2 regions of the Aminobacterium sp. MB27-C1 genome follow, and region 1 is predicted to be linked to the other one. Evidence: predicted binding sites of a transcription regulator. Region 1 holds the regulator's gene; the other holds the start of a gene.

Region 1 (16,457 bases):
AGTAGGCATAAAAAATGGTGGGCGACACAGGGTTCGAACCTGTGACCTCTTCCGTGTGAAGGAAGCGCTCTTCCACTGAGCTAGTCACCCACAATAGCAGGTATTATAGCTGTCTTATCTCATTATTTCAAGCCAATGAGATAAATTTTGTACATATAAAGCATATTCTTGATTCAAGGGTGATGCGTATGGTTGATATGTCTTTTCTATATGGCAAAAGTATGGATTTTTGGACGTATTGGGGTTTTGAACCATGGTCTCATAATTTGATGAGGGGGGTTTATCGAAAGGTAACCTTCGTAAAAGATTCCCTTTTAGGGGAAGTCGGAAAGTATTATGCATATGATTATATAGTTTGGTCACATCAAGGGCGACATGACGCCGAATATATCCTCTCCACATGGAAACCAATTCCTGAAGTAATGACTCAGCGCTTCCTTTTCATAGAAGAAATTTCCAGTTTCCCCAAAAAAGTTAAGATGTTTTTCTTTGGCTTAAAAGGATTTATTGAAGTTTATTCTTACGTTCCGGGAACTAAATGGAATCCTAAAATTAAAGATTTGGCTCCATTAGTTAATAAAGCTCGGGAAATAGCCATTTCTGATATTTAGGGGGGTGATCTTGCCATAACGAAGAAAAGAGTAGTCCTTTTAATTTATGGAAATACATAATTTTTTGGAGGTGAAACAGATGTTAGCAATGCTATTCATTGTAGCAATAGTATTTTTTGCAATCGCATACCGCGTTCATGGGCGGTATATGGCACGTATTTATGAACTTAATAATGATAATCCTACTCCGGCTGAGACTATGTACGATGGCATAGACTATTGTCCCGCGCATCCAGCTGTTTTGCTTGGACACCACTTTGCTTCCATCGCTGGAGCTGGCCCGATTGTAGGACCTATTGCTGCTGCTAGTATGTTTGGATGGCTTCCTGCATATTTGTGGTGTCTTATCGGTTCTGCTTTCCTTGGTGGTCCGCACGATATGGGTGCTCTTGTTTCTTCAATGCGGCATAACGGAAAATCTGTTGGCGAAGTTGTTGACCACTGGATCGGACGGCGTGGAAAATTCTTTTTCCTGACTTTTACAATTTTAAGCCTTGTCCTCGTTGTTGCTGTTTTCCTTCAGCTTTCTGCAAATACCTTTGCTGCGGACCCAGCAGTTGCTTTTTCAAGTACTCTTTACATCTTTATGGCTGTTATCTTTGGTGTCCTTGTTTATAAGTATAATACGCCACTTTGGCTTATGACCCTTGTAATGGTTCCTATAGTAATCGGAGCTTGTTGGTATGGAAATTACGCTGATTGGGTAGCAGGCAGCTTTACTTATTCTATGCCCGCCTGGCGTTGGGTTCTAGCTGTTTATATTCTTCTAGCCTCTGTTCTTCCAGTGTGGCTTTTGTTACAGCCTCGCGACTATCTTGCTTCTTTCTTCCTTTATTTTGCTGTTATTATCGGTGCCATTGGAATGATTTTTGGTGGAAAATTTGAAGTTCAGCTCCCCGCTTTTAAGGGGTTTGTTGCAGGAACACAATATATGTGGCCTATGCTTTTTGTAATCGTTGCCTGTGGAGCCATTTCTGGTTTCCACTCCCTTGTAGGAAGCGGAACAACATCGAAACAGCTTCGTCGTGAAACAGATAGCACTCTTGTCGGTTATGGTTCTATGCTTCTTGAAGGAGTTGTTGCTGTTATCGCTATCGGTACTATCATGATTAGCGGTAAAATTCTTGAAGGTGGTCCAGTTGTTACGTATGCTCAAGGTTTTGGTAAATTTGCAGGCCTTGTCGGAATAGATCCTAAAATTGGTGCTTCATTGGGCGGATTGGCGATAAATTCTTTCTTGCTTACCTCTCTTGATACAGCAACACGTCTGACCCGTTATCAAATTCAGGAACTTACTAATATGAAGGTCGATAAATACACAGCAACAATTGTAGCGGTTGCTGCTGCAATGGCCTTGCTCCTTGTTAAAACAGTGGGACCTGATGGAAAGCCTATTCCGGCATGGGCGGCTATTTGGCCGATGTTTGGTGCAGCAAACCAGCTAGTTGCTGCTCTAGCTCTTCTTGCTGTCGGAGTTTGGATTGCCAAGGGGTTAAAGAAAAACAACTCTTTCCTTATGGTTCCAATGTGGTTTATGTTGGCGACAACAGTAGCTGCTTTGCTCATAATGATAAAAGAGAAGCTTACTGGCGTTCCTAATTATTTACTCGTTTCAATTTCTGTCATATTGTTGGTCTTAGCTGTCTTGATGGTGAGAGAGGCTTTCAATGCTCTAAAAACAAAAGATACTACGGAAGCGTAAATGAAAAAAGAGGTCGGAGAGCTATTCTCCGACCTCTTTTATTATTTTTCTGGTCTGCCGACGCTAAAAGACTTACTATTCCAAGATTTTCCTCGTTTTAACGGTTCTCCTTCAATCTTTGAAAGAAATCTGCTTCCGCAATAAGAACATCTCATTATCGGAGCTGTCGATTCTAATTCGAACTCTTTTTTGCATTCCAGACATTGGAACTTAGCCATATATAAACACCTCCATATAGATATCTCACGACGGCCTATTTATTATAATTGATTTGTGCTTTTAATGAAGATATTTAGTTATAATAATACAAATTTGTATTGTAATATTAACATGTTTTGAGAGAGGAGGTTTTTAATGACTATTCCAATCGGGAAATCAAGAAAAGAGATATCTTTGGTTCTTTGTGGAGCTGCTGGACAAGGAGTACAGACAGTTGAAGAGTTACTTATACGGGCTATACGTCATATTGGCTACAGCGTTTTTGCCAGTCGTGAATATATGTCTCGCGTAAGAGGAGGAAATAATTCTACAGAGATACGAATATCTCCTTGGCCAATACGGGCCTTTGTAGATCGTATCGATATAGCGGTGCCTTTAAGTTTGGGAGTCAGAGATAATATTTTGCGACGTATTTCGAAGGAAACGATTGTGATCTGCGATCAAGAGGATTTAGGCAGTGAAATAGAGAAGTTTAGGGGCTCTATATTAAATGTGAATATTAATGAAGTCGCAAGAGAAATTGGAGGGAAGGTCTTTTCTAATTTTATTGCTGCAGGCGTTATATTAGGTCTTATCGGTGGAGGAATGGAGTCGGCAAAAGCATTTTGTGATGAAAAGTTCAGTGGTAAAAAAGAGAAACTTGCAGAACAGAATAAGGTGGCCTTAGAGAGAGGCTATGTTATAGGAAGATCATATATTGGAGATGATTCTATTCTTCTTCCACCTGATCAGGCTATTAGATCTGCTCAAAGAGTTGTAATGAGTGGAACAGAAGCAGTCTCCTTAGGGGCTCTTTCTGCTGGATGTTCTTTTGTTACGGCATATCCCATGTCTCCTGCAACGGGAGTTTTAACATTTATGGCTCAAAAGGCTAAAGAGATGGAAATTATTGTTGAACAGGCTGAAGATGAAATTGCTGCAATAAATATGGCGATAGGGGCCTCATATTCAGGAGCCAGATCTATGGTTACGACGTCGGGAGGAGGTTTTGATCTTATGTGTGAAGGCGTCAGTCTGGCTGGAGTAATGGAGACACCTGTAGTTATCCATCTTGCTCAGCGTCCAGGGCCAGCTACTGGTATGGCTACACGTACAGAGCAAGGAGATCTTAATGTCGCTTTATATGGTGGACATGGCGAGTTTCCACGAGCTGTATTAGCGCCGGCTTCTCTTGAGGAAGCCTTCAGACTGTCATCAAAAGCCTTTTATTTGGCTGATACATATCAGATTCCCGTTATTCTCATGACAGATCAATACTTTCTCAACACATATTATGATATGGCTATGCCTGATGTGAAGGGTACGTTGGTCCCCCCTGCAATTGTTGAAGCGAATGACAATTACAGACGGTACGAGATAACTCATGATGGAATTTCACCGCGAGCTGTTCCAGGATATGGAAATGGGTTGGTTGGAGCAGATAGTCATGAACATGATGAGATTGGACATGTGTACGAAGACTTTGATCTTCGTGAACGTATGGTTCAAAAGCGCTTGCGAAAGATTGAGAGCATGCAGAAGGATATCGAAGAGCCGTTACTAATTGGTCCAGAAGATTTTAGAACGCTTATTATTGGATGGGGGTCAAGCTTCCATATTATTGAAGAGACGTTGGAGTTTATAGGACGTTCTGATACAGCTTTAATGCATTTTCAACAGATCTATCCACTTCCTCAAAACATAGGAATGAAGTTGGAACAAGCACAAAAGATTATCGTTATAGAAGGAAATAAAACGGGTCAATTTGCAAGATTATTGACACAACATACAGGGAGGATGATTGATTATGTTCTTCCTTATTATTCTGGGTTGCAATTCTCAGTAGAGCAACTGACGCGAGACCTTGATTCTTGTTTAAACGGGGAGGTGCTGTAGATGACTACGCCGAAAATTTTCGACCTTCCAGAAGCTGATATAGCGTGGTGTCCGGGATGTGGCGATTTTAAAATACTTGAAGCTCTCAAATCTGCTTTTTCACAATTAAACTGGCAACCTAATGATGTAGTTGTTGTATCTGGTATAGGTCAGGCTGCGAAGACACCCCATTTTATAAAATGTCATTTTTTAAATGGTTTACACGGTAGAGCTCTTTCCAACGCGACAGGAATTAAAATAGCTAATCCAAAACTGAATGTTATAGCTATAGGTGGAGATGGAGATATGTATGGGGAGGGCGGAAATCATTTTATCCATACTATTCGTCGGAATCCTGACATTACAAATTTGGTCTATAACAATATGGTTTATGGTTTAACGAAGGGACAAGCCTCTCCTACAAGTTTTACTGGTTTTAAAACACCTGTTCAAGTAGATGGCGTATTTGCCACTCCTTTTAACCCTTTAGCTGTTGCCATTGTTTTGGGGGCTACTTTTGTTGCACGAGCTTTTGCAGGAGATGTGGAACAAACAACCTACCTAATAAAACAGGCTATTGAACATCGTGGCTATGCGCTAATCGATATATTTCAACCGTGTGTTTCCTTTAATAAGATAAATACATATAAATGGTACGAAGAGAATACATATTATATTGATGATACTCATGATCCTGAAAACCAGATCTCTGCGCTTTCTTTAGCGCTAAAGAAAGATAAATTCCCTTTAGGTGTTTTGTATAAGCAGGAAGGAAGAAAAACATTTGAGGAGAATTTTTCTCTGTATAAAGAAAAAAGAACGCCTCTTTTTCAAAGAAGTGCTAAAATCAGAGAAATTGAAACTTGTATTACAGGTATGATGTGAGAACGAAAAGGATGTTTCTTGAAAGGGAGGGAAGAATAAATGGAAGGGTTAATTCCGTTAGGATATGAAGCTCCTGATTTTTCGTCAAGAGACCAAAACGGTAAAAACGTAATTCTTTCCACTTTGATAGGGAAAAATATCTTGCTTTCTTTTCATCCTTTAGCTTGGACAAGTGTTTGTCAAGCGCAAGTCAATACAATAGATACTCATATGAGACTTTTTGATAAATTAAATACTATACCTTTTGCTCTCAGTGTAGACTCATATGCCAGCAAAAAGGCATGGAGTGACGCCCTTGGAATAAAAAAGCTACAATTCCTTTCTGATTTTTGGCCTCATGGTTCTATAGCGAGACAATATGGCGTCTTTAGAGAACAAGATGGAATTTCTTCTCGTGCGAATATACTTCTCAATGAGAAACATGAAGTCATTTTTACTAAAATATACGGACTGGAAGAAACACCTGATCTTCGAGAAATAATCTTCGTACTTAAAGATTACACTCGAACTGAAATCCCTAATATTGAAATTGAAATACAAAGATGCATGAAAGATGCTCTGGGTAGAACTGTCTGTATCAAAGATAGCAGAGCCAAAGGTATCGATGCAACAAACTAGATGAGAAAACCCCCCAGTTCTCGGGGGGTTAATTTTGCCAGTTGAGGCTGAGTATTTTCTTCCAAGAGAAATTAATAATAGCTTCTCGCGATGGAGTTTGCCCTTTTCCCATTTTTTCAAAATCGTCGTAAAGGTTGTTATAGGCGTTTTTTATTACTGGGTCCGTTTCTGCTTGACGCACGAGTTCCGTAATAGGTAGAAGCTGCTTGTAAACTTCAGGGACAAGCACAAAGTTAGGACCATCACGTGTAAGTCCGACTGTGTAGACAAATGTGAGAAGGGAAGAACTTTCTCTTTCTATATTTTCTAACTCAGAATATGACGGAAGTGTTGGAGATACATAGAGAAAAACATCATCAGGCATGGATAATTGCAAAGGTAAAGAGTCCCAACATGAACCCCCTGCTGGTGTAATGGCTAGCCATGCTCGAGGCGTTTCTGTGAGAGAGGTGATCCAAAGAAAGTAAACTTTGGAAGTGTTGCTATCAACAAATGAGAGTCGCCATATAAGGTCAGGGCAAAGATCACTGTCTGCCAGAGGTTGGCGCCACGCACTGCCGGTGATCTTTTTCCCTTGAAGCACATTGAGTGGATGAAGTCCCGCTGGGGAACGAAGCCAAGCTTCTTTGATAACGCCTCTATCACTTTGTATCGTCAAGGCCAGAGGATGTCCTGGCACAGAGTATATTCTAGTTGTAGTTGCTGCTTCCAAGGAAAGAGGTGCTGTTAAAAGAAGACAGACCATATAAAAGATGAAAGAAATTCTGATCTTTTTAAAAGACATAAATGCTAAACACCTCCTGTTTTACAAACTTGAAATTTTAATTAAAGTTTCATCTTGTAGATTGAGTTTTTGCGCAAGCGCATCAATAGTTGTCTTTGAAAGAGGATGAACCCAATCTGGTGCTATTTGTGCCAATGGGACAAGAACGAAAGCTCTTTTATACATTTCAGGATGAGGAATGCATAAGGTGGAGCTTGTATAGGTTTGTCCATTTTCTAAAAGTAAAATATCAATGTCTATTTCTCTCGGTCCCCAGTGAACTCTTTGTACACGACCTATTTCTTGCTCTATGGTCTTTATAGTAGAAAGCAACTCTTCAGGTTTTGCTTCAGTTTCTATAATTACACACGCATTTAAAAAACGAGGCTGTTGTGTCACGCCTACTGGAGCGGTTTCAAAAATATCACTTTTTGCAATAATGGCGATCTTTTTTTCTTTCAACAGCTGCACTGCCTTTCGCAGATTTCCCATTCGATCACCAATGTTGCTGCCTATTCCTAATGCAACGCGCATCACATTTCTGCCTCCCTTACCGCTTCTACCATTTTTATAACATCATGTGTAGCCTCTACGTCGTGAACTCTAACGAGTTCTACTCCTTCTTGTGCGCAATGAGCAGAAACTGCAAGGGTTCCATAAAGGCGAGACTGAAGGTCCTCTTTGGCGAGAATAGTTTTTATAAAACCTTTTCGCGAGTGTCCAATGAGAAGAGGATGGCCTAAACTTCTAAACGATTGTATTGACTTCAAAATACGGAGATTATCTTCTAACCGTTTTCCAAAACCTATGCCTGGGTCAATAATAATACGCTCTGCTGAGACACCCGCATCTTGAAGCCTTTGTAGCTTTTCTTTGAAATAGTCGAGGCTTTCCCCAATAACATCATTATAATACGGGTTTGTTTGCATATTCTTAGGGGCCCCCTGAATATGGGAAAGAACATAGGGTAACGTAGTCTGAGCTACTGCCTCAAGCATTTTATCATCAAGGGAGAAACCGGAGATATCATTAATAATATCTGCACCGTTTTCTACTGCAATTGTTGCAATTTCCCCTTTATAGGTGTCTACTGAAATAATCGCTTCAGGAAACTCTTTTCTTAATGACTGAAGAGAGGGGAGTAAGCGTTCTTTTTCTTCCTCTTCGCTAATAGGATCAGCACCTGGACGAGTCGATTCAGCCCCTAGATCAAGAATGTCAGCTCCTGTTTCAAGCATGTGTTCTGCCTGCTTCAGTAGGTCAGCAATGGATTCTAAGCGGCTTCCAGCGTAAAAGGAATCGGGGGTGGCGTTAAGGATGCCCATAATTTTTGTTTCCCCCTGCTTTAAATTTAGAAAACGACCTCTCGGAAGTGGTAATTTCCATGATGAAGCAAAATATTTTTTAAAAGAAACTGCTAACTCTTTTCGTATTTTTTCAATGCCCCAACATGACATGGCTTCCAGTTTAGGAAAAAGTGCTTTGTATTGTCCTTCTGTTCCTATAAGAAGAACATTACTATATTTGCTCTGTGCATCTATAACATTGCGATGAACAACAGCATCTCCACCTCTGGCAAGCATCTCTTGCTTGAGATAGGCGGCGGCACGAAAATCAACATCTGGAATCCAAAAAGCGAAGACTTCTCGTTTAGGAACAAAATATGCCACTGATCGGGGATCAGCTCCTACTTTTGCTATCAAAGATACGAGGTCTTTATTACTCTTGATTTTTACTGGGTATATAGCCAATGAACTATTCCCTTCCTTTAGTGATTAATAAGCATGAAACACAAAGATAATAAGTCCTCTCATAAAGGAGGTCAAGAAAAAGACTAAATCCACTCGGTTTGTACTTTTTTCAGATGAAATGTCTGATTTAATGAGAAAAGGCTATACCCTCGTTTTTCATCATGAGTAAGAACGCTATACGAAGCTGTATCCATGTGAGTTTTCCAGAAATATGGTTCAGGTATATGAATACAAGCTGCAATGAGAGGTTTAAGAACTGTACGATGGGAGACCACAACAAAAGTTTCGCCTTTATGTCTTTTCACGAGCTCATTGAGAGTTTGTATGGAACGCTTTTGAACATCGGCAAGAGTTTCAGCGCCAGGGAGAGACAATTTTTCCGGATAGGTAAGCCACATCTGCCATTCCGAAGGATATTCAAGTGCTATATCCGTTTTGAGCCGGCCTTCCCATGAACTGAAGTTAATATTATTTATCCCTTCTAGAATCTCAACTTTTTCTATTGAGCATGATGTAGCTATTGCTGACGCTGTCTGGCGAGCTCTGAGCAAGGGACTTGTATATGCATATTGAGGAGAGAGAGCAATAAGGGCTTTCCCCAGATCAGAAGCTTGCTCTAGCCCTCTTTCGTTAAGTGGATAGTCGACTCGTCCTCGGAATCGTTCTTCCTTGTTCCCTTGGCACTCACCGTGACGAGCGAGAATAATAGTGGTGTGTTTATATTGAGATGCCATATAAAAGCCTCCTCACACTTTAAAAGGTATTTTTATCTTTATATCAAAAGAAAGTATAACAAAAAAAAGTATAACAAAAAGGCTGACCAGTCTTGACAATACACCCCAGGGTTGATAATCTACCTTTTGTAAACATGAGGGCTAGCACTCATTGGCATAGAGTGCTAATACGTCCTCAAGAGGAGGGAGCTTTGTGCTTACCGAGCGACAACTAGAGATCGTTCTTGCCGTTGTTTATGAGTATATACAGACTGGGGAACCTGCCGGTTCCAGAACAATTGCTCGTAAATACTTAAAAGGTTGCAGTGCTGCCACGGTAAGGAATGAGATGTACGATCTTGAGCAGATGGGGTATTTTTACCAGCCTCATACGTCAGCCGGGCGACTTCCTACGTCTAGAGCATATCGTCTTTATGTCGACTCTATATTGCATCGAAGAAGAATTGCACCTGTGGGGTTTAAAAGTTGGAGAAATGGTATCAAAGACCAAAAGCAAGGTATTGAATCCATTCTTTCGTATGCCTCTCAACTCTTGGGCCGGGTTACAAATTATGTCGGTGTGGCTGCCATATCCTCTCTTCACGAAGTGGAAATACAGAGGGTAGATTTTGTCCGTCTTGGGGGAAATGCCGTTCTCGTAATACTCGTTCTTCAAGGTGGCCTTGTTCACCATAATAATGTTACCCTGCCGTGTGAGCTTTCCCAAGAAACTCTTGACGAGTTGGCTCGTCGTATAAATATGATTGTTGTCGGACATCCGTGGGCTGAAGTTCGCCAGGTTCTTTCTTCTTATGTTCTTGAGGGACTGGAAAGATTGTCAGAGGCGTGCCATGTTGCTATCCTTCAAATGGACGACATGTTGCAGAAATATAACTATAAGCTTTTTGTCGGAGGCGCCCAGCATATTCTCAGTTTGCCTGATTTTCAGGACATTAGTAAGTTGCAGGCTATAATTTCACTTCTTGAAGAAGAATCGGCTATGGTAGATATGGTAGACCGGTGTTCTATCGATCTTGGAGTTAACGTGACCATTGGTGATGAAAATCCTGAAGAAGGAATGCAAGATTGCTCAGTCCTTATGGTTCCTTCCCGTAAAAGAGGGCGCAAAACTGTATTGGGGATTATTGGTCCCATACGAATGGATTATGAAAAAACTATTACAGTCCTCGAAGCCATGATGGCTGACATTGAGAAAGAAAATATCGATTAATAATATTTAAGGAGGTTTCACCTTTATGGCCCCTGTAGATAAAGATAAATGTGAAAGACAAGACGATCAGGTCGTTCAGGAAAACCAGACCGATGTGTTAGAAGAGTCTGCACATCTTATTGAGAATGAGGATGAGATGGAAATCTTAGTTAAAGAAAAAGAAGAGATGGAAAAAGTTATAGAAGAGCTTAAAACGGAGAATAGTGCCCTTAAAACAGCTGCAGCTTCGGCCAGGGCTGATTTTTTTAATTTTAAAAACAGGGTAGAGCGAGATAAAGAGAGGTATATCCGTTTAGCTAATGAGGATTTGATTTTGCAGTTATTGCCAGTTCTCGATAACTTCGATAGAGCGTTGAATCAATCGGGTGATTTTGCAGAAGATGATATACGAAAGGGTGTCTTGATGATTCGTAGGCAGTTTTTCGGAGTTTTGGAGAGTGCCGGTGTCTCTGAGATTCCTACTGTGGGAGAGAGTTTTTCACCCCTTTGCCACGAAGCGGTAGGAATAGAAGCCGTTGATGATCCTCAAAAAGATGGAGTTATCGTAACAGAACTTCAAACGGGGTATAAGATCGGGGATAAGGTTGTTCGAGCATCTAGAGTAAAAGTAGGCAAATATGTAGGTAAAAAAGATTCTGATGCGAGTATAAATAGCGATAAAGATAAGGAAAAAGACGCATAGCGCGTTAATATTTAAAAATACATACAAAAAACTAACTCTTTTTTATAGAGGTGATATTCATGTCAAAAGTAGTAGGAATAGACCTTGGGACAACGAATAGCTGTATTGCCGTTAAAGAAGGCGACAGCGTTACTATTATCCCTAATGCTGAAGGAGCCAGAACCACTCCATCTGTTGTAGCGTTCACGAAAGATAATGAAAGACTTGTGGGCCAGTTAGCCAAACGTCAGGCTATTGTCAATGCCGATCGTACTATTATGTCGATTAAACGAGACATGGGTACTGAAAAGACCGTGAAAGTTGACGATAAGCCGTATACGCCGCAAGAGATTTCAGCCATGGTTTTACAAAAAATGAAGCGTGATGCAGAGGACTATCTTGGCGAGTCTGTTACGAAGGCTGTCATAACGGTTCCTGCATATTTTACAGACGCTCAGCGTCAGGCAACGAAGGACGCAGGAACAATTGCGGGGCTTGAAGTATTACGTATTATCAACGAGCCTACAGCTGCCTGCCTTGCCTATGGAGATTCTAAACAGGGCGAGAGTAAGTTGCTTGTTTTTGACCTTGGCGGCGGAACCTTCGATGTTTCCATCCTTGATGTAGGAGAAGGAGTATACGAAGTACTTGCAACATCTGGAGATAACAGACTCGGCGGAGATGATTGGGATAACTGCATTGTCGAGTGGATGGTAAGTGAGTTTAAGAAGGCCGAAGGTATTGATTTAAATAATGACCGTATGGCTTTGCAGCGTTTGCGTGAAGCTGCTGAGAAAGCTAAGGTAGAGCTTTCTTCTATGCCTGAAACAACCATCTCCTTGCCTTTCATTACGGCGAATGAGACTGGTCCCAAACATCTTGAAATGTCTCTTTCCCGCGCTAAATTTGAGGAGCTTACATATAACCTTATGGCAAGAGTAGAAGGGCCTGTAAAGCGTGCGTTAAAGGATTCAGGCTTAACAGCTAACGAGATCGATAAAGTATTGCTTGTTGGTGGTTCCTCTCGTATGCCTATGGTTCAGAAGAAGATTAAAGATCTGCTTGGAAAGGAACCGACCAAAGGCATTAACCCTGATGAATGCGTAGCTGCAGGAGCTGCTATTCAGGGAGCGATTTTATCTGGAGACCATAAAGATATAGTTCTAGTTGATGTCACTCCTCTTTCTTTGGGAATTGAGACTCTTGGTGGCGTCTTCACAAAGATAATTGAACGAAATACAGCTATTCCTGTTTCTCGTAGCCAAGTCTTTACGACAGCTGCAGACAACCAGAACCAGGTTGAAATAATGGTTTTGCAGGGAGAGCGTCCTATGGCTGCTGATAACGTAAAGCTGGGAAGTTTCGTTCTTGACGGGATTCCTGCAGCACCACGGGGAATACCCCAGATTGAGGTCACATTTAATATAGACGTCAATGGAATTTTGAACGTATCTGCGAAGGATAAAGGAACAGGTAAGGAGCAGAAAATTACAATTCAGTCTTCAAGGCTTTCCGATGACGAAATCGATAAGATGACGAAGCAGGCAGAGGAAAACGAAGCAGAAGACCAGAAACGTAAAGAAGCGGCAGAAATTAAGAATGAGGCCGATGGCGTTGTATATCAGGCCGAAAAATTAATGAGAGATCACGGCGATAAAATATCTGCTGAGGAAAAAGGAAAAATTAATACGGCTATAGAAAATGTAAAGAAATCCCTTGAAGGTTCTGACTTAGAGAAGATGAAAGAGGCCAAAGAGGCTCTTATTAAACAAATTCAAGAGTTTTCCACTCGCTTGTATAGTCAGGCTGGAGCTGATTCCAATCCAGGCGCCGAAGAATCACAGCAGAGTGCAGACTCTGAGCAGGCTGGAGAAACAGTAGACGCTGAATTTAGTGATCAGAGTCAGGCGTAAGGGGTGATCTGAGGTGCCAGCTCCCGGTGCGCAGGAAGACTTTTATGAAATACTTGGCGTTCCCCGGGATGCCTCGGCTGCTGATATCAAGAAAGCCTATCGGCGGCTTGTTCGGAAGTATCATCCCGATGCGAATCCAGGGAACGCTGAAGCCGAAGAAAAGTTTAAAAAAATAAATGCAGCCTACGAAGTTCTGAGTGATTCAGAAAAGCGGGCTCAATACGATCAGTTCGGAACTGTAGGCGATATGCCGCCAGGAGGTAGTCCCTTTGATGGGTTTGGCGGAATGGGAGATGTCTTTGGAGATATCTTTGATAATATTTTTGGTGGCGGAATGGGTCGACGCCGTTCAGATCCTAGAGCTCCCCGGCGAGGATCCGACCTTGAAATGCGCCTTACAATTACGCTTCAGGATGCTGCCTTGGGAATTGATCATGAAGTAGATATACCAAGGTGGGAAACGTGCTCAAAGTGTAACGGTAGTGGAGCAGAACCTGGAACATCTCCTGAAACGTGTTCAAGATGTGGAGGAACTGGTCAGGTTGAAGTGCGTCAACAGACGCCTTTTGGTCAATTTGTTTCAGTGACCCCATGTCCTGAATGTGGAGGTACGGGGCAGATCATTCGAAATAAATGCTCAGAATGTCACGGAGAAGGACGTGTCAGAAAAACTCACCGGGTGAAAGTAAAGGTCCCGGCTGGAGTGGATACTGGAACGCGTCTTCGTATTCAAGGAGAGGGAGAAGCCGGTTTAAACGGAGGTCCGTCTGGAGATTTATACTTCGTTATCAATGTAGATGAGCATCCGGTCTTTAAAAGAGACGGAGCTGATCTACATAAAAAGGAAACCATAGCATTTCCCACTGCGGCTTTAGGCGGAGTGATCCATTTGGAAACGCTTATCGACGGTAAAGAAGAGCTTGATGTTCCTGCAGGTACGCAACCAGGAAAGGTCTTCCGCGTGCGAGGAAAAGGAATGCCTAAGCTGAGAGGTGGCCGAGGTCGTGGCGATTTGTTCGTACATGTAACGATAGAGGTTCCTACTCGGCTTACTGAAAAGCAAAAGGCTCTGATTGAAGGTCTAGCAAAAGAGATGGAGCTTGAAGTTAAAGACGAAGGACTTTTTGCGAAATTTAAAAATATTTTTGGCTCTTAACGAATCGGGGGGGCTGTCTTTGCGGCTCCCCGTTTTTTCCCTATATTTTCATAATGAAATGATTTAGAGGAGGACGAATAATGACCGGGGCAGATAGTTTCTGGTGGTATATAACACTTGAAGGAGGATCTGAGCAAGAAGAAGCACTTTCTTCTTTAGCAGATCTTTCTGGAGGGATAGGGTCAGAGGAACATGAAGGCTCTGGGAAAATTCGTCTTCGAATTTATTACCGAACGTCTCACGATCTCGGATATTGGCTCGAATTGCTTAATCATGTTTTAGAATCCTTCCCTGGAATAAGTGTAGTGGACATGGGAAAAATTGAAAATCGCCAATGGCATACAGAATGGAAAGAAGCCTTTCCTCCCCTTCCCGTAGGAGAGAAGTTTGTTGTATTGGCTCCTTGGCATCGTGGATCGGAACCTAACGATCGCATTCCCCTTTATATTTATCCTGGTTCGGCCTTTGGCACTGGATATCATGAAAGCACCCAGATTGCTTTGACACTTTTGGAACGTCACATGAAACCTCACTGGAATATAGCTGACATTGGAACAGGGTCAGGCATTCTTTTTATTGGTGCTATTCGACTTGGCGCTGGTAAAGTGTATGCAAGAGATCTTGATCCTGCAGTACTCAATGAAGTGTTGAATAATATGGAACTCAATGGCATTTATAAAGAAGAGGTGGATCTTAAAGAAGGAAATCTTCTTCAAGGTTTCGATCATACCGTAAATTTATTAATGGCAAATATTATAATAGAACCTCTTATGTCTATGATTCCTGATGTTCCCCATGCTTTATGCGATGGAGGAATTGCGATTTTCTCTGGCCTCCTGACGAAGGAAAAAGATACATTTATCGAGACGCTTAATAAGGCAGGTCTAAAAATTATCGATGAGCTTGAAAGAAACGATTGGTGGGGAGTGGCAGTAACTAAGAAATGATAAGTCAGCTCAAAGGGAAGAAAATTTGTATTATTGCTATGGGGTGTCGATCCAATCAGTCTGAGGCAGACTCCCTTGCTTCTATGTTGCAGGCTGCTGGGGCAGATATTGTAAGCGAGCCACCTTTTGACGGTGCTGTTCTGGTGACATGTACTGTAACAGCTGTGGCTGATAAAAAAAGTCGACAGCTGTTAAGACGCTTACGAAGGCAGGCACCACAAGCCGTTATCGTTGCTACAGGTTGTTGGGCTCAACAAGCTGAATCTCACCTCGCGCAAGTTTTAGGAGTTGACTTTCTTGTAGGAAACCGGCAAAAGTGGCAAATACCCTCTCTTTTCAGTATGGCCTTTTCGTCGAATCAGCCCATGGCTTTTACTGATATGAGAAGCGATGTCCTTCGTGATGCCCAATGGGATCATTTGTTTCAATATCACCCTCTTCTTCATAGCCGAGCCTTTGTAAAAATACAGGACGGATGTAATCATTTCTGCACATATTGTATTATCCCCTTTGTTCGGGGGAATCCGGTAAGTCGTCCTCTTAATGACCTCCTCAAAGAGGTCTGTTCAATAGTGGATTCAGGATGTTCTGAAATAGTGCTCACAGGAGTTCATCTTGGTCTTTATGGTAAGTATGGAGAGGTTTCACTTGGAGAAGTTGTACGGCAAATAGGAGCAATTTCTGGAGTGAAACGAATCCGCTTTGGTTCCCTTGAACCATTTGGGATAGATGATGAACTGCTTAGTTCTTTGGCAGAAACACCTCAATTTTGTCCTCATCTTCACCTCCCTCTCCAGAGCGGAGATGACGGAGTGCTAGAAAAGATGGCTCGTGGATATAGTGTAAATGACTATATGACTTCAGTAAAAAAGGTTCGTCGTTTTCTTGGCGATAATGTGCATATAAGTACGGATATTCTCGTAGGATTTCCAGGTGAAGACGAAAAGGCTTTTGCCAATACTCTTGCCCTAATGGAAAATGTAAAATTTGGTAAAGTACATGTTTTCCCTTATTCACGAAGAAAGGGAACAAAAGCTGCCTCTTTGGGAGGACAGATACAGCATGAAATAATTCAGGAGAGAGTGCATCGGGTTTTAGAAACTGGCGAAAAACTTCTGAATGAGTATTGTTCTCAGTGGATAGGTAAGACCTTCCCTATCCTAATAGAGGAGGCAGGAGAAAACGAATCTTCGGGATTAGCTCCCTTTTTTGTAAAAGCTGTTGTTCCCCGAAAGATGTCTGTCGGCCAAATAATTGAGGTTTCTCCACGTAAATATGCATCAGAGCAATTCTATGCATAAGGCCGATTCCTGAAAATGAATTCTTACACTGGTATAATGAATATAGATTAAGCGGAGTCTCAATGCTATAAGTGGAAGGCGGTCTGTTTGTATGGACTCTATGCTTGGGATAGATCTTGGAACTCGATATGC
Region 2 (16,457 bases), 980 kb from region 1:
TTTTTATCTAAATACTTTGGGATCAAAGGTATTTTTTGGGCTCAACCTATAGCTGATATTTGCACGATTATCCAAACGTTATTTTTAGTTCTTCGAGCAAATAAAACACTGCACTTTTGACAATAAGGGGGAGGAAGTTTATGCCGCAAGTTTTAAAAGAAGAAATTCGTGAACGAATTTTTTACGCAGCAGAGGAAGTTTTTTATGAAAAAGACTTTCGAAGTGCAAAAATGCAAGACATTGCGAATCGTGCAGGGATTCCGGTAGGACTTATCTACTCCTATTATAAAAACAAAGAAGACCTGTTCAATGATGTAGTTGAACCTGTATATTTTGCTTTTCATCAAGCAATTAAAGAAGAAGAATCGTCTCTACATGGATTTACTTCGAAAAGTTCTCAAGATGCTGGAGTAATATATATGAACAACCTTTTTGCAAATCATAAAAAACTTGTAATTTTAGTGGACAAGGGCTCTGGGACAAAGCACGCACACGCAAAAGATGAGCTTGTTCATATTCTTGAACTTCATATTCGGAAAGCGCTAGATTCAAAAACAATCAGACACTATGACAACATGCTTATTCACATTCTAGCATCCAATTTTACGGAAAGTTTGCTGGAAATTGCACGCCATTACAAAAATGATCAATGGGCTCAAGAGATGTTTGCTTTAGTTAATCAGTGTTATTTCAAGGGAGTTGACTCTTTGTGAAAAAGCAGAGCGGCTTCAAAAGAAGCCGCTCTGAATATTTATAGAATTATTTGTAAGCGCTTACTCCCACTCTATAGTGGAGGGTGGCTTACTGGTAACATCAAGGACAACCCTGTTAATTCCCTTAACAGCATTACAAATTCTCCGAGACGTTCTATCTAATACATCGTAAGGAACACGCACCCAATCAGCAGTCATTCCATCTGCAGATTCAACTGCACGAAGAGCAACCACTTCAGCGTAGGTTCTTGAATCTCCCATAACTCCTACGGTCTTAACTGGCAAAAGAATACAGAAAGACTGCCACACTGTAGGATAGAGGTCACTCTTTGAAAACTCTTCTCTAAAGATTTCATCTGCAGCTCTTAATGTCTCAAGACGTTCTTTTGTAAGTTCTCCCAAGCATCTCACTGCCAGGCCAGGACCAGGGAAAGGCTGTCTATTAACGATATCGTCTGGAATTCCCAATAATGTACCTATTGTCCGCACTTCGTCTTTAAAAAGATCGCGCAGAGGTTCAAGAACCTTTAGTTTCATATCATCAGGCAATCCACCAACATTATGATGGCTCTTAATGACAGAAGCACCTTTTCCTTTTTGACCGCTCTCAATAACGTCTGGGTAGAGAGTTCCCTGAAGAAGCCATTCTGCATCCTCAACTTTAGCTGCTTCCGCTTCAAAAACGCGTATAAAGGTCTCCCCTATTATCTTTCGTTTTCGTTCAGGATCGGTAACACCCTTTAGGGCTTCCAAGAAACGATCACTAGCGTCCACATAATGCACATTAAGATCTAATTGCTTATATTGCTCCAAAACTCGCTCAGCTTCCTGATACCTTAATAAACCATTATTAACAAATATACATTCGAGACGATCACCAATAGCCTTTGCAGTCAACACAGCAGCGACAGTTGAATCGACTCCGCCAGAAAGACCACAAATGACTCTAGTATTCTGGGTCGTCTTTTTTATATCCTCAACCATGGTATCAATCCAGTTTCCAAGATCCCAATCTCCAGTACATGAACAAATATTGAAAAGGAAGTTGGAAAGAATTGCCGTTCCGTTCTGCGTATGAGCAACTTCAGGATGAAACTGCAATCCCCAAATATGTTTTTCTTCCATTGCGAAGGCTGCAGGAACCCCACCATCTGTTTCTGCCAAAAGCTTTGCCCCATCTGGAAGTTTGGAAATATGATCACCATGACTCATCCATACTTCAAATGTCTCAGGCACACTCTTCAAAAGCAAAGAATTCAACTCTTTCAGAGAAATGGCTGTTCGCCCATACTCCCGGCTTACTCCGGAATCGACATGCCCACCTAAAAGTTTTGTCAAAAGCTGCATTCCGTAACATACTCCCAAAATAGGAACACCAATATTAAAAAGATCTGCAGAAACAGTTGGGCTGCCTTCTTCCATAACGCTCTGAGGTCCACCAGATATAATAACGCCACGAGGCTGACGTTGACGAATATCGTCAACAGAGGTATCCCAAGGCAATATTTCGCTATGCACCTTCAGTTCCCTTATTCTTCTAGCTATCAGCTGTGTGAACTGAGAGCCACAATCAAGAATCACTATATTATCCATTTACATTCCTCCGAAAAAGAGCAAAATTCTCAAGGTAAATTCGTACTTCAATTATATTACCAGAAAGAGAAAAGAGGGAAAAGAAAAGCCTCCACTTTCGTGGAGGCTTTTCTTCATATTTATATTTTGTCGATTGCTGATATTCCTAATACATGCCTTCCATTCCGCCCATGCCACCCGGGCCACCCGGCATTGGAGTAGCACTCTTAGGTTCTGGTTTGTCAGCAACAATAGCTTCAGTGGTCAGAACCATAGCTGCAATGGAACCAGCATTCTGCAATGCGCTGCGTGTAACCTTTACAGGATCAATAATTCCGGCCTCAATCATGTCAACATATTCGCCGGTAGCAGCATTTAGACCATTACCAGTCTTCAAGCCGCGAACTTTCTCAACAATGACATCGCCCTGATATCCAGCATTCTGAGCAATAAGATGCAACGGAGCTGTAAGGGAACTCAACACAATTGTACCGCCAGTTTTCACATCGCCGGCAAAATCCTCAAGATATGTCTCAAGGGAAGCAAGGCAGTTGATTATAGCAACACCGCCACCTGCAACGATTCCTTCCTCAACAGCAGCTCTTGTAGCGTTAAGAGCATCTTCAATACGATGTTTGAGCTCTTTCTGCTCTGTCTCAGTAGCAGAACCAACCTGAATGACAGCTACGCCGCCAACAAGCTTAGCAAGGCGCTCCTGAAGTTTCTCTTTGTCATAATCGGAAGTAGAATCTTCAAGCTCTCGTTTGATCTGAGCAGCTCTCTTACGAATTTCGTCTGGGTTGCCTGCACCCTCAACGATAGTTGTCTCTTCTTTTGTAATGCGAACTTTTTTGGCTTTTCCGAGCATGGAGATATCTGCACTATCAAGTTTGATGCCGATATCTTCACTAACAACCTGACCGCCGGTTACAATGGCGATATCGTTAAGCATTGCCTTACGACGCTCACCAAATCCTGGGGCTTTAACGGCTGCAACCTGCATTACGCCTCTCAGTTTGTTAACTACGAGAGTTGCCAAAGCTTCTCCCTCGATGTCCTCAGCAATGATCAAGAGAGGTTTACCTGTCTGAACAACTTTTTCGAGAATAGGAAGAAGGTCTTTGATATTGCTGATCTTGCCATCGTGAATAAGAATATAGGCATCATCAAATGCTGTTTCCATTCTCTCAGGATCAGTTACCATATAAGGGCTGATATATCCTTTATCAAACTGAAGTCCTTCGACCATTTCGAGAGTGGTTCCTACGGTCTGGCTATCTTCTACTGTGATAACTCCATCCTGCCCCACTTTATCCATAGCTTCAGCGATAAGCTGACCAATAGCAGAATCATTGGCGGAAATAGAAGCTACCTGAGCAATTTTGTCTTTATTTTTAACGGGAATAGCCATCTTTTTCAGCTCATCCACGACGAAATCGATAGCTTTGTCAATTCCCTGGCGCATAAGCATACCGTTAGCACCAGCCGCAACGTTTTTCATACCTTCACGGATAATTGCGCGAGCCAAAACTGTAGCTGTTGTGGTACCATCTCCAGCTACATCATTTGTCTTGGAAGCAACTTCTTTTACAAGCTGAGCTCCTGTATTTTCAAAAGGATCTTCCAATTCGATTTCTTTCGCAATGGTAACACCGTCGTTGGTAATTGTGGGAGATCCAAATTTTTTCTCAAGAACAACATTACGTCCTTTAGGACCAAGTGTTACACCAACAGTATCAGCTACTTTATCAATACCACGCAGCATTGCATGGCGTGCTTCTTCACTAAAAGTAAGGATCTTCGGCATTTTTATTTTCCCCCTTAATAGAGATCTCGTTCTCGACTCTTACTTCTCAACGATAGCGAGTACATCGCGCTCGCTGAAAATGACAAATTCGTCTCCGTCAAGCTTTACTTCAGTTCCAGCATATTTACTAAAAATAATGCGATCGCCGACTTTAACTTCAAGAGGAAGCTTCTGTCCGTTTTCAAGAACCTTACCGGTTCCCACTGCAATAACTTCTCCCTCCTGGGGTTTTTCTTTTGCAGTGTCTGGAAGAACAATGCCTCCCTTTGTTTTCTCTTCCTGATTGATGACCTTAACGACAAGACGATCACCAAGTGGCTTTAAATTCATTCGAGAATCCCTCCCTAAAAGATAAATATCTCTTTTAACATATTAGCACTCAATGTCATCGAGTGCTAACCGAACGGCTTAGATATTAATTGTCCTGCTTTTGAATCTCAAGGATGGTTAAATGTAATTAGCTGAATTTATTCTTGATAATCCATCATTTCCTCGTTATTTCTCCTATATTCTTACTTTTAAATTCTTTTAAAATACTAAACCAGTGTCCATGAGGGGTTAGGCGCTAACAAAAGATCTGATATATCCCCTTTTTGATATCTATTGAAGGCAGCTGCTGCAATCATTACAGCATTGTCAGTGCAACGAATTGCTGGAGGAATAAAAACCATCCAATCCTTTTTTTTCATCAGAGCCTCTCTCAATCCTCTATTAGCTGCAACGCCACCAGAGATAGCAACTTTCCGAATACCTGTAACTTCGACCGCCCTTTCTAGCTTGGTCATAAGGGCTTCCACTGCAGCTTTTTGAAATGAAGCGCATAAATTTGCCACTGGGAGTTCGACTTTCTTCTCTTTCAAATCATTCACAGCCCACAACACCGCTGTTTTCAAACCACTAAAACTAAAAGCAATTTCATTACTGGATTTTAACGGGACAGGAAAAGAAAAGGCTTTAGGATCGCCTTCGTGAGCGAGTGAATCGATCACTGGCCCCCCAGGATATCCCAAATCCAATAGTTTGGCCACCTTGTCGTAAGCTTCCCCCGCAGCATCATCACGAGTAGCACCTAAAAGACTGTATCTGCCAAAATCTTCTACCAAAACTATCTCTGTATGTCCTCCTGAAACAATAAGACAGATAAAAGGTGGAACTAGGTCAGGAGATGCTACAACGTTTGCAAAAAGATGTCCCTCAAGATGGTTAACGCCAAGAAGGGGCAACTTCCATGTCTGAGCCATAGCCTTTGCAGTCATAACCCCTACCATCAAAGACCCCATCAAGCCGGGACCTGCTGTGACTGCAACAAGAGAAAGCTCTTGAGCCGGTTTAGTTATGCCGGCATCGCCTAATGCTTTATGAACAAGAGGCAAAATAGCCTCCAGGTGCTTTCTCGACGCAAATTCAGGCACAACCCCCCCAAAAGGGGCATGATCTTTAATCTGGCTCGATATTAAATCAGCCTTTACGTTCCGCTGTCCTTCCAATATAGCAACAGCAGTATCATCACAACTACTTTCTATTCCTAATGTTAAAAAGCTTTTTTTCACCTATTGTCACCTCTTTGGTACATTGAAAACCCCGGTGTATTGCTCATATGAGAGTTCTACATTTCGTCCTTTAATCACATATTTAGATGGAACCGAAAAAGCTAACGTTCCAATTGTGTCGGGAGGCAAATCACCCATAGCCATAAAATCTTTATTCGTCAAAATATCCTTTGGATCGACGTTATGAGTGCCAACTTTTATATTTTCTGGAGAAAAATCCCATCTTTTTATGGTCTTATAGCGCATAACAAAGAGTGCTCTGTTTCGCAATTCTTTATTTGAAAAATGGCTGGCGTGCCATTTTAACCAATCAGGAGCATGCGGATCAGAAACAATCCCTTTAGAAAGAGATTCATCAACATAAATAAACGCAACTTGAGCTCGCGCCCCAATGACCATGTCTCCCAACGCTTCTCCCTCTATCCAAATTACAGTTGTTCGTTCATCAATTTTTTGTTGCAGAGTATCGGCTGCGCTTGCAGGCATGCTTGAACAAAAAATAGAGATAGCTAAACACAATAGAAAAGCAATTTTTTTCCCGCAGCGCGTTGTTCTATTGATCATTATGAGAATCTCCCTTCTGGTCTGTCTCTTTCTTTTTTGTAAATGCTCCTCGCAACCACTGCCATTCATGAAATTTAAAAAGCAATGTTCCCACACCATAAATCGCCGCACCCAGAATCATTACAGCAAATAGCCAGCTGCATCTTACAATAAGGCTCTCCTCAATGGGAAAAGGATAGAGAGCTTTAAATTTCAATAACGCAGCTGTCATAATTCCTAATATGGTCCCCATCCGAAATGTCCACTTCATACCCAAAATTTCTAATGGATGATTAATTCTCCGAGCTAAAAGATATCCACCAACAAAAGAAGAGAAGGTGAATCCTAAAGACGCAGCAAGAGCCAAACCGGCAAATCCCATAGGCTTAACAAGAATAAGACAGAATATAACATTGGAAACCACGCTCGACAATGTTACAAGTAAAGCTGAACGGGGGGTGCTCTGTGCATAAAGTCCCCTGAGAAGAACAGTTGTACAAGCCATTCCAGGTAGTCCCCAAGCATACATAGCCAAAGCAACTCCTGTTGCATGCCACGCCCAAGCGTTAAAGGCTCCCCTAAAAAATAATATATTAACCACTTCATCAGCAACGAGAACAAGACCCACTGTAACAGGAAGAACCACAAAAAGAGCAAACCGTACCGCATCTCGCATTGTCTCTCGAAACTCCTTTGTATCGCCAACCGCACAACGAGAAAGTTCCGGCAAGACTGCCTGAGATATGGCAATTACAAAAAGTCCTAAAGGCAATTGGATAACTCTATTGGCATAATTCAAAACAGAAATAGCCCCATCCTGAAGAAAGGATCCTAACATACGACTTATAACGGGATTGACCTGATTCAACGATAATCCAGCGGCATAAGGAAAGAAAAGTTTCATTACTTTTCGAAGTTCAGGATCTTTGAATCGAGGCTTTTCCGGCAAAAGCATTATCCCTTTGAATCCACTCCAAACCCATTGGAGAGCCATTTGACAAAAACCTCCAGCCAAAACGGCAATAATAAGTGTCCATATTCCAAAACGAGAGGCCATTACGAGAAGAATGATGAGATAGACAATATTGCTCAGCGCAGGTGCTATAGCTGGAACAAAATAAGAATCAAGACTATTAAGAACCCCCATAGCTAAAGCAGCAAGCGAAACAAAAATTAAAAAAGGGAACATCCATCGTGTCATAGAAATTGCCAAAGAGGCTTTGACAGGGTCGAAACCTGGGGCCATAATTTTGACAAGATAGGGAGACAAAAGGACTCCCCCTAACACAACAGCTGAACCTGCCAGAAGGAGAATGCATAAAGATTGCCGCGCTAAGTTCCTAGCCTTGTCTTTTCCTTTTTGAAGAAGAGTCTGGGAAAAAACAGGCACAAACGCAGCCGAAAGAGCTCCCTCTGCCAGCATTTGTCGAGATAGATTAGCTAACGTATATGCAATATAGAAGGCATCAAGTTGACTTGATGCCCCAAAAATAGCAGCTGTTACAATTTCTCGCGCTAAGCCTAAAATTCGGCTAGCAAAAGTTCCAACCATCATTACTAGAGCGTGTTTAACCATTCGGGAAACACGAGAGGACATGAAATACGCCTCCTGAAAAAATTAGCAAGAAATGAGGTGCTTTCTTTGAGTTCTATTATACTTTGGGGTATTGGCAACCCCCTTTTTGGCGACGACGGTGTCGGTCCATTTGTTGCTGACGCGCTACGAAAAGAAGGACTACAACGCTCGATAACCGCTATTAATTGCGAAACTATGCCTGAAAATTATGTTGCTGATTTAAGACGGAAAAGTCCAAACACACTTCTCATCATTGATGCTGCCGATATGAATCTTGCTCCTGGTTCTCTTCGGCGCATTCCTTTTGACATGGTAGAAAATATCAGCTTCAGCACTCACGGCTTACCGTTAGGAATGCTTCTAGGAGATTTAGTGCAAAAGATCTCTGTCATCTACATAGGAATACAACCATCAAACCAAGATCTAGGGGCTCCTATATCAAACGAAGTAAAAAAGGCCGCTCAAGAGCTTCTCGTAATACTTGGAAAAGAAGATTTTGAAAGTATACCCCTACTTCACCATGAAAACCTGTCACCCAAATAAAATTTTCTTGCAACATCACTCTGGGCAACTTCATCGGGGGAGCCTTCTATTACTATTTCTCCCTGATGTATAAGATAGGTTCGATCTGTAATAGCCAAGGTGTCACGAACATTATGATCCGTAAGCAAAATACCGTATCCCTTAGCTCGAAGACTCAATATAATCTGCTGAATATCGTAAACAGCAATAGGATCTATGCCGCTAAAGGGCTCATCAAGCAATATAAAATCCGGCATTATGGAAAGGCACCTGGCTATTTCGACTCGACGCCGTTCTCCACCACTGAGAGCATACCCAGGAATATTAGCTAAATTAGTCAGGCCAAATTCTTCCAGTATGTGGGAAACCATCATATCCATTTCTTTCTTACTCTTTCCCTGTTCTTGGAAAATAACTTCTATATTTTCTTTTACTGTAAGATTTCTGAAAACAGAGGCCTCTTGAGGAAGATATCCCACACCTATACGCGCTCGTCTGAACATGGGGAAGGGTGTAATGTCTCTTGAATCAATCATCACTCGACCTGAGTCAGGTTTAATAAGACCTACAATCATATAAAAAGTGGTCGTCTTTCCTGCACCATTAGGACCAAGGAGCCCCACAATTTCACCCATATGAACATCAATATTCACAGATGAAACTACAGTGCGCCCTTTATAGGCCTTACAAACATTACGGGCCTTAAGAATCTTTGCGCTCATCTTCTGAGTTTCCTTTCTTATCCTGCATCTGAATTGTAACTTGGGGTTTTCCTGATGCAGACATCTTTCCTGACTTCGGAGAGTAAAGTATTTCTTCTGCTCTTAGCGTACGTTCCGGCTGTACCGCGAGAGCATTGCCTCGCACTTTTACCAGATCCTGAGCTTGGGAATAAACAGCGTTAGAACCTGTAATACGAGTTTTTTGTCCATCAGTTCCAGTTATGATAATTACAACATTTCCAGAAGCTTGAATATCCGATGTTTCCCCATTCTTGATTTTTCCTTTTATTGAAGAAGCTGAAAGAAACATTTTCTGCTGACTGTCCTCAAATTTTTTTACTTTTTCTGCTTCAAAAGCAGTTTTACTCACTTTCAGCTCCTGAGCCTCTACAGAACGCGGCCCAATATACCCAGATACGCCTCCTAACAAGGAATACCAACCATTTTCAGAAAGGTCGCCTTCCAAAGTCGTACTCTTAAGATCTACAGGTTCTTGTTCCCATTTTCCAGTAATATGAACTCCACCTAATAGAGTCACGTGGCGATTATCAAGATTTCCCTTTCCAGTAGGAGCCATAATAAGCAAATCAACTCTCTGTATGCGAACGTTGCCATCAGCAGTAAAATCACCTGTTCTAGAGTGATACACCATGCTATCTGCCGTTACATGGGCCTCTACCGCCCATAAAGTACCTGCACAGATACAAAGCAAGGCCAAAATAGTTAAAATTTTTACATGCCTGAGGCTTTTTTTCATATACCTTACACCGTCCCCGTAAAAGATACGACGTAAAAACGCCGCAGTTATTCTACATTATATCTGCTATTGGAAGAAGCTCTCTATTAGGACTTCTTCTTTTCTTGAAATTTCCACTCTAAAGCCTCTATGGCATCGTCAACAGTAGAAGATGAAACAACGCATGTCACAGCACTTTCCGTTGCTAAAATCATATCAATATTTATGCCTTTATGAGCGAGAGCAGAAAAAACCTTTGAAGGAAGTTTTATATCAGTTCCATCAATCAAAACAGATACCTTCGCGATCTCAGAATCAAAGGTTACCCCCTGCGCTCCAATTTCCATAGACACAGCTCGGCAAACACGTATTGCTCCCTCTATTCCACTCTTTTGAACTAGAAAAGCAATATCATTAACTTGTCCTCTCATAACGCTCTGAACAATCATTTCCACTCTGATTTCAGCATCGGCAAGGGCAGAAAACAAAGAAGCAGCTATACCTGGAATATCTGGAACCCCCAACAGGGCAACTTTGGCCACATCTAAGCTTTTCTGAATCTGACTGTTAGTTTTCTTTTTGGCAGTTATTTTAAAAACCTCCCCTCAAAAGTGTAGATTTAAAGCACGCTTAAGCCTTCACGCTCTTCACTAAGAACAAAAAAACGGGAGCGAATACCGTATCGTGAAAAGATGGAGCACATATGTCTGGCAACGTCTCCTGCAACTTCTTCTGTAAAGGCTATCATACTTGGGCCAGATCCGCTAATGGCAACTCCGAGACAACCGGGAGCATTAGAAAGTTCGTTAAGTATATCTTCTCCACCAGGAAAAAGGCGAGCTCGAAAAGGCTGATGTAACCGATCCCCCATAGCCCAAGGTAAATTGTTCCAATTGCCGGTACTCCACGAAGCAGCAAGAAGGGCTGCTCGGCTTATATTATAAACAGCATCTTTCAAAAATACTTTTTCGGGAAGGGCATCTCTGGCACTTTGTGTACTTACGCGCACATCAGGAACAGCGACAACAGCAAATATGTTTTCAGGTAAGGGGGGCAATTTAACAAACCTGACATTTTCTTCATCAATGCCGCTCACAACCATACCTCCCATACAACAAGGAACGACATTATCCGGATGTCCTTCAAGCTGAACCATTAACGGCAATAATTCTTCTTTAGGAAGAGGAGCTTCTCTCAACACATTAGCAATAGCTATACCAGCGACAATCGCTGTGGAAGAACTTCCCAATCCTCTAGCCATAGGAATAGCATTTAAAGAACACAGGTCAAGGCCAGGTGGATCTATTCCCCATTTTTTACAGGCATACTCATAACTCTGGACAAGGGCATTGTTATCTTGGCATAACTCTCCGCTACCTTCCCCTATTACTTCAATGTTATATGAGCCTGATTTTAAAAAACCTTTAACATCGAAAAAGTTGTATAGCGTTAATGCCAACCCTAACGTATCAAATCCAGATCCTAAATTAGCACTTGAAGCCGGAACTTTTACTCTAAAAAGCCTCATAGTCCTAAAACTCCCCCCAACGCTTCAATTGTGCCATCGACAGCAATAGGATCAGGCAATCCCTTGAGAGGAGCATCGGGGTCCTTTAAACCATTTCCAGTGAGGATAAGAACAATGCGCAATCCCTGCGGTAGTTTTCCACTCCTCTTCAATTTGAGAAGAAACGCAAGAGGAGCACACGAAGCGGGTTCTGCAAAGACACCATCATGAGAAGCAAGTTCACGTTGAGCCTCAAGAATTTCTTCGTCAGAAACAGAAGCAAATTGGCCACAACTCATTTGAATGGCCTTAATAGCTTTTTCAGCATTTACGGGGTTACCGATTCGAATAGCAGTAGCAACTGTCTCTGGATTCTCCACAGTATATCCACGAACAAGAGGTGCAGCTCCCTCTGCCTGCACCCCCATCAAACGAGGCATAGTATTTATTTTTCCTATCTCTTTGTAGTATTCCAACCCTGCAGCGTAAGCACTAATATTTCCAGCATTTCCAACAGGTAAAACGATCCAATCGGGAGCCACCGACAATTCGTCGCAGATTTCCCAAGCGGCAGAACGTTGCCCCCAAAGGCGATAAGGGTTAAGAGAATTGACAAGGGTAACTTTTTTAGATGAGGCAAGTTCTCTCGCCAAACGTAGAGCTTCATCGAAATTTCCTCGTACAGCAACAACCTTTGCACCGTAAATCAGAGCCTGCGTTAGCTTCCCTAAAGCTACTTTTCCCTCTGGCAATAAGACAAAACATGAGAGTCCCGCAGATGCTGCGTAAGCAGCTGCAGAAGCAGAAGTATTTCCAGTAGAGGCACATATAACGGCATTCGACTTTTCTTCAAGAGCTTTAGCCACAGCCATAACCATACCTCTATCTTTAAAGGAACCACTTGGATTAAGGCCATCAAACTTAGCCCAAAGAGTGACGTCCAACTCACGACTCAAGTTTTTTAAAGGAATAAGAGGAGTATCCCCTTCAAGCAACGTTATACGTGGTGTTACCTGAGTTAGAGGTAGATCCTTCTCGTATCTATATAGTATTCCCTGCCTAGCCATTTTTCGCCCTCCTTAAAAAATAAAAAGCCCACATCTCTCCAAATAGGAGACGATGTGGGCTACACTCGCGGTTCCACTCCATTTCCGGCATAAGCCGGCTCTCTTTCCGCAACAGATAATAGGGTGCGGTTTCCGTGTCTTATCCCTATACTACAGGCTTCGACACAAGCTCCAAGGTGGTCTTCGTTCAGACAATCCGCAAAAAGCTCTCAGCCGCTGGCTTTTCTCTCTGTTCCGGATAAATACAAAACTACTTTCCTCTTCATCGCTCGTACCACAAACAAATTTTACATTTGAGGTAATCTTATATACTTAGTTTATATATCTGTCAAGAAGAGATTTTTTCTAATCTGTATAATCTTGACCGTCCTTTAAGGAATGTCCTGGTACACGATCAACTGTAAAATCGGATCTTTTCCCTAAAATTGCTTGTTCGGGAGTACCATTATGATCAGAGCGTTTTGCAATAAACTCAAGAACTCTATCAGCAGAATCCACTGCATTAAATGCCTTAATAAAACGCGTTGCCCATTCCTCTGTTTCATCAACAATTCGCCCTATAATTTCAGGGGACTCGCTCTGAATTATATCTCCCATGGGCAAATTAGCTTTTTTATAATTTCCGTCTTTTCTACTGTATCCTTGAGCGTCACACCACTCTACAATTTTCTGCCATGTTTGCTCAGTTACACCACGATTCGGCTCTTTGACATACGCACCGTTTTCTGTAATGGCGTTCCCCGTATCTGGATCCATTTTGATTCCAAATATAATGTTCTGGAAAAGAGTCGCAACATTTCCCTTATTAATGCCAAAACGGGCAAATTTAGCCACCTTTTCAATAGGAGTACCAGAAATACCGTGCTGCGCAATTGACGCACCATAAGGGCGAATAGCATTGGCTATTTCAAGGGTTCTTTCAAGATCTATGCCTTCCTGCTGGCCTGTATCATAAGTTCCATGCAAACTGCCATTAGAAATAGCAAGAAGATCTGGGAAGATTCCCCACGAATTAAGCCCTCCAATAAAGAATTTTGCTTCCTCTACTGTGGTTAATTCCCCTGGCCCTTTTATCTCACCTACTTCAACTTCCAATCCAAGATAGGGAGGAATATGCATTGCTACATCACGAGTGCTGCAAAGATTTTCCCAATCTGGCAAATGAGAGGCATCAATGGCAACAGAAGTCCATCCTTCTTGAATAATTGAAGGAATATGACTTACAGCCTTGAAAAGATCCGCTTCGGACTTAATAGCATAATGGTCGACATGCAGACCAAAGATCACACCATGTCCCAATTCAGAAGAAGTTTTTACTGCATATTCCGGAAGATTTTGGAAATTTCCGGCACAGTACGTCGCTTCTGACTTCGCTATCTCAATAAAAACAGCCGCATTCAATTTTTTAGCAGCCCTGAACACACCTTTTATTGTCAAAGGGTTCCGTGCATTAGCTGCAAGAATAATAGCATTTGCTTCTCTGAAGGCTCTAACAATGTCTCGACCACTGACCAATCCAACTTCTTCATTTCCCCATAAAGCCTGAACGTTCAGAGGGCGTTTTTTCAGCATCTCTTTATATGAGGCGCTGTTCGTTCTCATCCGTTGTCACGCTCCTTATATAATTTTCCTAAAATATTTTTATCTCAAATATAGACACCCATAAATGACATACAATACACTATACCACAAGCTTTTTATAGGGCTTGTTCAACCTTACGAATTGTCTCATCATCAAGCCAATTCATCCAATCCTCTTTGTATTCCTTGAGATACCAAAGAGCTGTTTCTTCTGCAGTTGCTTTATTTTTTTGCATATAAGCTAACGCCCTATTAGACTTATCTAACGTTGATTGATACTTTTTCAAGAAAGTGACAATATCAGGATTTTTTTTTGCAAAATCAGCATTAATAAGTTTAAGAACTTTTGATTTGGGATAGGCGCATCCATGATTTTCTTCCCATTTTTCCTGATCGAACAATGGTTCTTCAAGCATTGTCATATCAAGAGTACCCATTATTGCGGTCGGTTCCCAATGATAAACCAGAATCGGCTCTCCTCTTTGATAGGCACGCATAATAACTGTCGTCAAAGCTGTTCCTGATCCTGGATCGAACGCTATGAAATATTCATCTAATCCATACGCTTCGAATTTATCTTTATTAATGGAATGACAAACCCATCCAGAAGGAGCATTATAAAATCTTCCTTTGTTTGGTTCCTCTGGATCTTTGAAAAATTCCCAATATTTTGGAAGATCCATCACAGACTTTAGATTCGGCAATATTGGATCAATCCCTCGTTCGGGATCTCCTTTAATAACGTATGTAGGGACATACCAACCTTGAGGAGCGTCAGGATAAGTATTGCCAAGACTAAGAACCTTTCCTGCTTCTTTGTTACGTTTCCACCATTCAGGAACGTTATCAACCCAAAGGTCCAATACTACATCATAATTTCCTCGCTCAAGCCCCAAAAGACCTGGCATTGAGTCAGCAAAAACATAGTCTATTTTTTTGCCATATCCGTGTTCCAGAATAAAACCAGCCACTCTATTATGTATTTGAACAGAATCATAACTTAGATCAATCATAACAATCTCTTTTTGACTGGCTAATGCTTTTGGGGAGAAAGGGGAAATTATTAGAGACAAACCACTTATGAGAAGTATTATCGAAACAAAATATTTTTTCATATAGCTACCTCCTTTATTCCTAAGCGAAGACATATGAAGCATAGCTATACAATTTTCTTTCGGGGAATAAACCATTAACAATAATTAGTTAACAAAAAACACAACACTACATAATAAAAAAATCACCAGCAATTTAGTAGTTTGTCACGCCATTTATTTTCTTCTAGTAAAAATATGCTTCATATGCACAACACTCACTATAAATTAACATGTTGGAACTATTGCGTCAAAGAAAGAAGGGCACTTATCACTAACAATCCTACTATATTGCAAACAGAAAAGAAGAATTCTTTTGTAAAATCCTTCTTTTCTGTTCAGTTAAAAAACTAAGATTTTAACGTAAACCATTCCACATGATCATAATGATAGCTATAGGAGCAAAAAAGCGCAGTATCAAAAGCCATGGAGACATAAGAGCAAAGTCAAGTCGGCCATTGTTGGAAACATCATCTTTGATTCTATCTGTTACAACCCATCCAACAAATAAAGAGATCAAAAGACCACCTGTAGTCAAAAGGATGTTATTGCATACCCAGTCCATGGCATCAAGAAAACTCTTTCCAAAGAGATTAATAGGATAGGCTCCCTGAGAAAGAGCCGATGGAATTCCGAGAAGAAAGATAGCTGTTCCCATAAGAAAGCAACTTTTTCTTCTACTCCATTTCAACTCATCTTTACAGTAAGATACAACAACCTCGAAAAGAGATACTGACGAGGTAAGAGCAGCTATAAAGAGAAGTGCAAAAAAGAGCGCTGACCAGACCATACCGCCCCACATTTTCGAAAAAACTGCGGGCAAAGTTATAAAAGTGAGACCCGCCCCAGCCCCTGCATCGATGCCAAAAGAAAAAACAGTAGGGAAAATGATCAATCCAGCAAGAAAAGCAACAAGGGTATCAAGAAGAGTAACTGTAGCAACTGATTTAGGAATATTTTCATTCTTACCAATGTAGCTGCCAAAAGTTATGAGAATTCCCATACCGAGAGAAAGTGAATAAAAAGCTTGTCCTAAAGCATCAATAATAGTACTTCCTGTAACTTTTGAAAAATCTGGCTTAAGATAAAAAGCAATACCTTTTGATGCGCCTGGAAGCGTCAAAGCCCTGACAACAAGTATCAGTATGATAAGGAAAAGTCCTGGCATTAGAATTTTGCTGGCCCGTTCAATACCTTGACCAACACCTTTATACACCACCATAACAACCATAAGCATAAAAGCAAAAAAAGCCAGAAGAACTTGAGTAGGATTAGCAATAAAACCTAAAAAAGCATTCTGTACAGCCGACGTATCATTAAGAGACATAAGGCCTGTGAAAGACTTAAAAATATAAGCGAATGTCCAACCTCCGATAACGGCATAATAAGAAAGAATAATAAAGGCTACAGCCAGCCCCATCCAACCAACGAGAGGCCAGGCGCCTCCTTTTAGCTCTTTGAAAGCTCCCA

The links. Region 1 encodes HrcA, which represses chaperone genes, less so after heat shock. Its sites were predicted from a motif close to TTAGCACTCNNTNNNANNGAGTGCTAA; they were not measured.
Region 2: the regulator HrcA is predicted to act here: its motif matches at 4,465-4,491, upstream of groES (co-chaperone GroES).

What each region holds. Positions count from the first base shown of each region.
Region 1 covers NZ_CP133089.1:537,831-554,287, forward strand. The annotation lists tRNA gene RBH88_RS02580 (tRNA-Val) at 16-90, opposite strand; gene RBH88_RS02585 (hypothetical protein) at 189-611, shown strand; gene RBH88_RS02590 (carbon starvation protein A) at 691-2,313, shown strand; gene RBH88_RS02595 (hydrogenase expression protein HypA/HybF) at 2,355-2,531, opposite strand; gene RBH88_RS02600 (2-oxoacid:acceptor oxidoreductase subunit alpha) at 2,668-4,407, shown strand; gene RBH88_RS02605 (thiamine pyrophosphate-dependent enzyme) at 4,408-5,271, shown strand; gene RBH88_RS02610 (redoxin domain-containing protein) at 5,311-5,889, shown strand; gene RBH88_RS02615 (hypothetical protein) at 5,918-6,673, opposite strand; gene folK (2-amino-4-hydroxy-6-hydroxymethyldihydropteridine diphosphokinase) at 6,695-7,186, opposite strand; gene folP (dihydropteroate synthase) at 7,186-8,403, opposite strand; gene RBH88_RS02630 (histidine phosphatase family protein) at 8,487-9,137, opposite strand; gene hrcA (heat-inducible transcriptional repressor HrcA) at 9,331-10,347, shown strand; gene RBH88_RS02640 (nucleotide exchange factor GrpE) at 10,373-11,029, shown strand; gene dnaK (molecular chaperone DnaK) at 11,089-12,921, shown strand; gene dnaJ (molecular chaperone DnaJ) at 12,935-14,077, shown strand; gene RBH88_RS02655 (50S ribosomal protein L11 methyltransferase) at 14,158-15,024, shown strand; gene mtaB (tRNA (N(6)-L-threonylcarbamoyladenosine(37)-C(2))-methylthiotransferase MtaB) at 15,021-16,325, shown strand; gene RBH88_RS02665 (Hsp70 family protein) at 16,417-16,457, shown strand, end outside.
Region 2 covers NZ_CP133089.1:1,520,987-1,537,443, forward strand. The annotation lists gene RBH88_RS07380 (MATE family efflux transporter) at 1-120, shown strand, start outside; gene RBH88_RS07385 (TetR/AcrR family transcriptional regulator) at 141-713, shown strand; gene guaA (glutamine-hydrolyzing GMP synthase) at 774-2,306, opposite strand; gene groL (chaperonin GroEL) at 2,452-4,092, opposite strand; gene groES (co-chaperone GroES) at 4,132-4,422, opposite strand; gene tsaD (tRNA (adenosine(37)-N6)-threonylcarbamoyltransferase complex transferase subunit TsaD) at 4,629-5,642, opposite strand; gene RBH88_RS07410 (hypothetical protein) at 5,649-6,206, opposite strand; gene murJ (murein biosynthesis integral membrane protein MurJ) at 6,196-7,782, opposite strand; gene RBH88_RS07420 (hydrogenase 3 maturation endopeptidase HyCI) at 7,828-8,304, shown strand; gene lptB (LPS export ABC transporter ATP-binding protein) at 8,277-9,005, opposite strand; gene RBH88_RS07430 (LptA/OstA family protein) at 8,986-9,762, opposite strand; gene RBH88_RS07435 (ACT domain-containing protein) at 9,849-10,283, opposite strand; gene thrB (homoserine kinase) at 10,361-11,269, opposite strand; gene thrC (threonine synthase) at 11,266-12,315, opposite strand; gene RBH88_RS07450 (class II fructose-bisphosphate aldolase) at 12,661-13,917, opposite strand; gene RBH88_RS07455 (ABC transporter substrate-binding protein) at 14,013-15,011, opposite strand; gene RBH88_RS07460 (sodium-dependent transporter) at 15,346-16,457, opposite strand, start outside.